DNA from 3 places in the Geodermatophilus sp. SYSU D00705 genome. Region 2 is predicted to be linked to each of the others. Evidence: riboswitches for the same ligand, from Rfam matches in the RefSeq annotation. Region 2 holds a riboswitch; each other region holds the start of a gene.

Region 1 (2,255 bases), on a different contig from region 2:
CGCCGAAGATCGTCCACTCGGAGGCCTCGACGATGCCGGCGGCGGTGAGCTCGCGGAAGGCCTTGTCCACCTTGGTCAGCAGCGACCCGGACGCCATGGGGATGACCACCTGGGCCGGGATCCGCCAGCCGAGCTGCTCGGCGATCTCGTACCCCATCGTCTTGGAGCCCTCGGCGTAGTAGGGCCGGACGTTCTGGTTGACGAACGCGGTGTCCTCGAACTCGTCGGTCTCGGCGAGCTCGCTGGTCAGCCGGTTGACGTCGTCGTAGGAGCCCTCGACGGCGACCAGCGTCTGGCCGTAGACGGCGGACTGCACCACCTTGCCCGGCTCCAGGTCGGCGGGGATGAAGACGAACGAGGGCAGCCCCACGCGGGCGGCGTGCGCGGCGACCGAGTTGGCCAGGTTGCCCGTGGAGGCAGCGGCGATCTTGGTGTAGCCCAGCTTCTTGGCGGCGGTGGCGGCGAGGCTGACCACGCGGTCCTTGAACGAGTGAGTGGGGTTGGCGGAGTCGTCCTTCACCCAGAGCCCGCCGGTGAGGCCGAGCTCGGCGGCGAGCCGGTCGGCGCGCACCAGCGGGGTCAGGCCCGGGTCCAGCGAGACGCGCGAGGCCGGGTCGTGGCCCACCGGCAGCAGGGCGACGTAGCGCCAGATGTTCTGCGGGCCGGCCTCGATCTGCTCCCGGGTGACCGCCCGCATCACCGCCGGGTCGTAGTCGACCTCGAGCGGGCCGAAGCACTCGGCGCAGGCGTGCTCGGCGATCAGGCCGAAGGTGGCGCCGCAGTTGCGACACACCAGCCCGCGGGCGGGGTTCTGCGGGATCGGGCCACCGCCGGACGAGTCGGCCTGGACGGAACCGGGAGCGGTCAGGGTCATGCGACGACTACCTCCTCATCTTCCCCACCCCGGGCCGTCGAGCCGGGTGGGACGGAATTGGCACCTTCCGCTGTGCGAGCGCACAGGCGGCGGTTGCCGGGGCTTCGTCGGGCCGTGTCCCTCTGCCCCTCTGGATGAGTGGAACGCCGTCGACTCTACCCACGTGGGCGGCGCCCCAGGGGGCCGGGCCAGGATGGGCCGGTGAGCACGCGCGTCGTCTACACCGACCTCGACGGCACGATGGTCGGCCCGCGGGGCTCCTTCTGGCACACCGCGAGCCGCGACCTCACCGCCTCGCCGGCCACCGCGCTGCTCGACCTGCACCGCGCCGGGGTGGAGTTGGTGCTGGTGAGCGGGCGGACCTACGAGCAGGTCGTGGAGGCGGCGCGGATCTTCGCCGCGGACGGCGCGATCGCCGAGCTCGGCTCGGTGGTCAGCTGGGACGCCGGGCGCAGCGTGCACCACCTCACCGGCGACCTGCCCGCGGAGTACGCCGACCAGGCCCCGATGGACGTGATGGAGCGGCTGGGCGTGGTCGACACGCTGCTGGCCCGCCACGCCGGCCGGCTGGAGTGGCACGCGCCCTGGCACACCACCCACCGCACCGACGCGCTGCTGCGGGGCCGGGTCGACCCGCTGGCGGTGGACGCCGAGCTGGCCGCGATGGGAGCCGGTTGGCTGACGCTGAAGGACAACGGCTCGATCCCGGCGACGGGCCGCATGACCCTGGCGCCCGAGGCGCTGCCGCCGCGGGTCTACCACCTGATGCCGCGCGGCATCTCCAAGGGCGCGGCGATCGCCTGGGACCTCGAGCGCCGCGGCCTCACCCCCGCCGACGCGGTGGCGATCGGCGACAGCGTGAGCGACCTGGAGATGGCGCCGGCGGTGGAGCGGTTGTGGATCACCGCGAACGGGGCCACGGTCGACGGGATGGCCGACCTGCTGGCCGCCGTCCCCAACGTGACCGTCACCGACGCGCCGATGGGCGAGGGCTGGGCCCAGGCCGTCCGCGCGAGCCTCTAGCGGAGGCTGGGAGCGCAGGTTTCCTGCGCTCCCAGCCTCCGCTCAAGAGGTGACGTCGCGGCGGGCGAAGTGGCGGAAGGCCAGCGCCGTGAAGACCGCCGCGTAGACCAGCGACTGGACGACGCCGCGGAAGAGGTCCCCGGAGTCGACCGGGGTCTGCAGCAGGTCGGTCCAGGCGAACTCCTCCGCCGTGGGGAACCAGTCCCGGATCGAGCCCAGCTGCTCCACCTGGTCGAGGATCGCGAAGACGAACATCGTGAACACCGCGCCCCCGACGGCGGCCAGCGGGGCGTCGGTGATCGTGGAGAACCAGAACGCCAGGGTGCCCACGACCAGCAGGTGGACGGCGAGGTACCCG
Region 2 (2,255 bases):
CGCGTCGAGGTGCCCCTGGGCCAGCACGACGGCGTCGGCGGCCAGCTCGGCGCCGTCGGCCAGCCGCACCCGGGTGCCCGCGGGGGTGTCGGCCACGTCGAGCACACGGGTGGCGTGCAGGTGGACGTCGACCCAGGGCGCGGCAGCGGCGACCACCGTGTCGAGCACCCAGCCGAGGTAGGCGTTGACCAGCGGCCGGGAGGGGAAGGACGACGGGGTGAGCCCGCGGGCCTCGCGGCCGACCGGGTCGTCGGCCGGGCGGTGCCGGGCGACGTCGCACACCCACTGCCACAGCGTGGCGCCCTCCTCCACCGGGCCGTCGACCACGACCGAGGGGTCGGGGAGGACGGTGACGTCGCCGACGAGCGAGTTCGCCCACAGCAGGGCGGGCTGCGCGGCGCGCCAGACGCGACCCCCGCCGGGCGGGAACGGGTCGACGAGGTGGACGTGCAGGCGCCGGCCGGCGGAGAGCTCGGGGGCGGAGGCGACGAGGCGTTCGAGGACGCCGATCGCGGTGGGGCCGGCGCCGACGACGACCAGGGTCGGGGCGCGGAGGGGGTCGGGGCGGGACATGCGGGGGCGCTCCAGTGCCGGGAGGACGAGGGACGGGCGGGTCAGTCCTCCGGACACAGGGCGCTGCTGGTGCGGAGCAGGTCGACGTGCCGACGCTGTGCGAGCTCCGATCGGGTCACGCCCCCTCCTCCTCCTGGCCGGTGCGGTGTCTCACCAATGTCTACCAAACCGATCGGGATTGACGGATATGACATCCGGTGCCTATCGTCCCGGCCAGGTCCTGAGTGCCAGCACACAAGCCCCGGCTCGCTGGCCGGCAACCCTCCGCTGCGACGGGGTGCCCCGGGTGACGACCTGGCCGACGCATCCCGCGTCGGCAAGTCCGCAGCCCTCCCGGGCTCTGAACGAGGAGCACGCCCCCGTGAGCACCGCCGGCACGCCGAGCGTGCGCGACCTCTCGACCGACCTCGTCGGCCGACCGACGGTCGACCTCCTGCGTACCGACAGCGCGCTCTGTCGCTGACGCATTCCCCCTCCTGACCGGTTCCCCGGTCCCGCGGCCCCGCCCGCTCCTGCCCACCGCCTTCCCGCGGTGCCGGCGGCGTGCCCGCGCACCCCCACCCGCTCGTCCCCTGGGAGCACCCCGCATGTCCCGCACCCCCCTGCCCAGGCGCCTCCGGCCGGACACGGAGGTGACCGCGTGACCACCTCCACCGGCCTGCACGTGGTCCGCGTCCACCCGCACGACCCGCTCGCCGCGCCGCTGTTCGCCGAGCTCACCGTCGAGTACGACACCCGCTACGGCGACCTCTTCGGCGGCGCGGCCGCGGAGATGGCCCGCTTCCCCGCCGAGCAGTTCCTCCCCCCGGACGGCGAGCTCATCCTGGTGCTCGAGGACGGCGTCGCGGTCGCAGGCGGCGCCTACCGCCGGCACGCCGACCCCGGCACCGCCGAGGTCAAGCGGATGTGGACCGCCGCGGCCCACCGGCGCCGCGGCCTGGCCCGGCGGGTGCTCGCCGAGCTCGAGGCGCGCGCCGCCGCCCGCGGCTACACCCGCATGTACCTGACGACCGGCCCGCGCCAGCCCGAGGCCAAGGCCCTCTACCTGGCCGCCGGCTGGACCCCGCTGTTCGACCCGGCCGTCCCGCGCCCCACCGACCTGGCCACCCTCCGCACCCTGCCGCCCGGCGAGCTCGGCTACGCCTTCGACAAGCCCCTGGGAGACCCCGAATGACCGCCGTCGTCCCCCGCCCTGCCGCGGACACCGCCGCACCACCGCCGACCGGCACGCCCTACGACCAGCTCAGGGTGGTGCCCGCCCGGCACCCCGGCCGCTGGGTGGCCACCGCCGTCGTCGCCGTCCTGCTGGCGATGGTGGTCAACTCGCTGGTCACCAACCCGCGGTGGGAGTGGGACGTCGTCGCCGCGTACGTCACCGAGGAGTCGATCGTCCGCGGCGTCTGGACGACGATCCAGCTGACGCTGATCACCGCGGTCCTGGGCTTCGCGCTCGGCACGGTGCTGGCGCTCATGCGGCTGTCCCGCTCGCCGCTGCTGCAGGCGGTCAGCTGGGGCTACACCTGGGTGTTCCGCTCGGTGCCGCTGATCCTGCAACTGCTGCTCTGGTACAACCTCGCCTACCTGTACCAGACACTGGACCTCGGCATCCCGTTCGGCCCGTCCTTCGCCAGCGTCGAGACCCTCTCGCTGATCGACAAGTTCGGCGCCGCCGTCCTCGGCCT
Region 3 (2,255 bases), on a different contig from region 2:
CGCGTCGACGAACCGCTTGCCGGCCTCGACGCCGCCGTGCAGCTCGAAGGTCAGGACGGCGCCCGCGCCGCGCGGCGCGTACTTCTGCTGGGCCGCGTGCCACGGCGAGGAGGCCAGGCCCGGGTAGTTGACCCGGTCGACGGCGTCGTGGGCCTCGAGGAACTCCGCGACCCGCTGGGTGTTGGCCACGTGCCGCTCCATGCGCAGCGACAGCGTCTCGATGCCCTGCACCACCAGGAAGGCGTTGAACGGCGAGATCGCCGGGCCGAGGTCGCGCAGCAGCTGCACCCGGGCCTTGAGCGCGTAGGCCGGCGCACCGAGGTCGGCGTAGACCACGCCGTGGTAGGTCGGGTCGGGCTCGGTGAAGCCGGGGAACTTCCCGCCGGTCCAGTCGAAGGTGCCCGCGTCGACGATCAGGCCGGCGATCGCCGTGCCGTGCCCGCCGAGGTACTTCGTCGCCGAGTGGACGACGACGTCCGCGCCGAACTCGATGGGGCGGATGAGGTACGGCGTGGCGATGGTGTTGTCGACGATCAGCGGGACGCCGTTGCGGTGCGCCATCTCCGCCACCGCGCTGATGTCGAGGACGTCGCCCTTCGGGTTGCCGATGGTCTCGGCGTAGAACGCCTTGGTGTTCTCCCGCACCAGCGACTGCCAGTTCTCGGGGTCGTCGGGGTCCTCGACGAAGGAAACGGTGATGCCCAGCTTCGGCAGCGAGTGGTGCAGCAGGTTGTAGGTGCCGCCGTACAGGGAGGCGGAGGCGACGACGTGGCTGCCGGCCTCGGCGATGTTGAGGATCGCGAGGGTCTCCGCCGCCTGCCCGCTGGAGACCGCGAGCGCCGCGACGCCGCCCTCCAGCGATGCCACGCGCTGCTCGAGCGCGTCCTGCGTCGGGTTCATGATCCGCGTGTAGATGTTGCCCATCTCGGCCAGCGCGAACAGGTCGGCGGCGTGCTGGGCGTCGCGGAACTGGTAGCTCGTGGTGGCGTAGATCGGCAGCGCGCGGGCCCCGGTCGTCGGGTCGGGGCTGGTGCCGGCGTGGATCTGCCGGGTCTCGAAGCTCCAGCTCTGCGGGTCGGTCATGCGCCGGTCTCCTCTCGTCGGGAGACCCCGCGGCGCACGGGGACCTCCGTCCTTGCCCGGCGGCGGGCGCCGTCGGGCCGGCTCTTCCCCTGGAGCACCTCGGACGGAGTCGAGGTTGCCGGGCAGCCAGCCAGGTGCTTTCCACTGCCTCTCGTGAGCCAGTCGCGATCCTAGGCAGCCCACCGCCCTGCGGGGAACACCGGCCTCGGGTTCCCGCAGGTCAGCGGGTGGGCGGCCCTGCTGGGTGCTCGGCGGTGCGGCAGGCTGCCCGCGTGCGCGCACTGGTGTTCGAGTCCTTCGGCGGCCCGCTGACCGTGCAGGAGGTGCCCGTGCCCGACCCGGCGCCCGGCGGCGTCGTCGTCCGGGTGGGGGCGAGCGGCATCTGCCGCAGCGACTGGCACGCCTGGCAGGGCCACGACCCCGACGTCGTCCTGCCGCACGTGCCCGGCCACGAGCTGGCCGGCACCGTCGCGGCCGTCGGGCCGGGCGTGCGCCGGTGGCGGGCCGGGGACCGGGTGACCGTGCCGTTCGTCAACGCCTGCGGCCGCTGCCCGCAGTGCGCCGCGGGGGAGCACCAGGTCTGCCCGCACCAGACGCAGCCCGGCTTCACCCACTGGGGGTCGCTGGCGGAGCACGTCGCCCTCGACGCCGCCGACGTCAACCTGGTCGGGCTGCCCGACGGGCTCGACGACGTGACCGCGGCGAGCCTGGGCTGCCGGTACGCCACCGCCTTCCGCGCGGTCGTGCAGGTCGCCGCGGTGCGGGCCGGGGAGTGGGTCGCCGTGCACGGCTGCGGCGGCGTCGGGCTCTCGGCGGTGCAGGTGGCGGTGGCCGCCGGCGCCCGGGTCGTCGCCGTCGACGTCTCCCCGGCGGCGCTGGACCTCGCCCGCGCGCTGGGTGCCGAGCACACGGTGGACGGCGGCGGGACGGGTGGGGTGGCGGAGGACGTCGCGGCCACGGTCGCCGAGCTGACCGGGGGTGGCGCGCACGTGTCGCTGGACGCCCTGGGAGCGGCGGCCACCTGCGAGAACTCGGTCCGCTGCCTGCGCCCGCGCGGACGGCACGTGCAGGTCGGGTTGCTGCCTCCCGCGCAGGGCCGCCCGGCCGTGCCCATGGAGCTGGTCATCGCTCGCGAGCTGCAGGTGCTGGGCAGCCACGGCATGGCCGCGCAC

Evidence for each region. A riboswitch is a leader RNA that binds a small molecule or an ion and turns the genes downstream of it on or off. The one in region 2 is predicted to bind S-adenosylmethionine.
Region 1: another riboswitch for S-adenosylmethionine. It lies ahead of thrC (threonine synthase); the one in region 2 lies ahead of ACI78Q_RS11285 (GNAT family N-acetyltransferase).
Region 3: another riboswitch for S-adenosylmethionine. It lies ahead of ACI78Q_RS04075 (bifunctional o-acetylhomoserine/o-acetylserine sulfhydrylase); the one in region 2 lies ahead of ACI78Q_RS11285 (GNAT family N-acetyltransferase).

Annotation. Positions count from the first base shown of each region.
Region 1 is NZ_JBJGYT010000010.1:13,678-15,932, reverse strand. Features, by position in the region: gene thrC (threonine synthase) at 1-874, opposite strand, end outside; SAM riboswitch class I at 887-1,015, opposite strand; gene ACI78Q_RS10185 (HAD family hydrolase) at 1,076-1,897, shown strand; gene ACI78Q_RS10180 (ABC transporter permease) at 1,940-2,255, opposite strand, start outside.
Region 2 is NZ_JBJGYT010000011.1:89,025-91,279, forward strand. Features, by position in the region: gene ACI78Q_RS11280 (FAD/NAD(P)-binding protein) at 1-573, opposite strand, end outside; SAM riboswitch class IV at 790-902, shown strand; gene ACI78Q_RS11285 (GNAT family N-acetyltransferase) at 1,214-1,747, shown strand; gene ACI78Q_RS11290 (amino acid ABC transporter permease) at 1,744-2,255, shown strand, end outside.
Region 3 is NZ_JBJGYT010000003.1:236,842-239,096, forward strand. Features, by position in the region: gene ACI78Q_RS04075 (bifunctional o-acetylhomoserine/o-acetylserine sulfhydrylase) at 1-1,083, opposite strand, end outside; SAM riboswitch class IV at 1,127-1,242, opposite strand; gene ACI78Q_RS04080 (zinc-binding dehydrogenase) at 1,356-2,255, shown strand, end outside.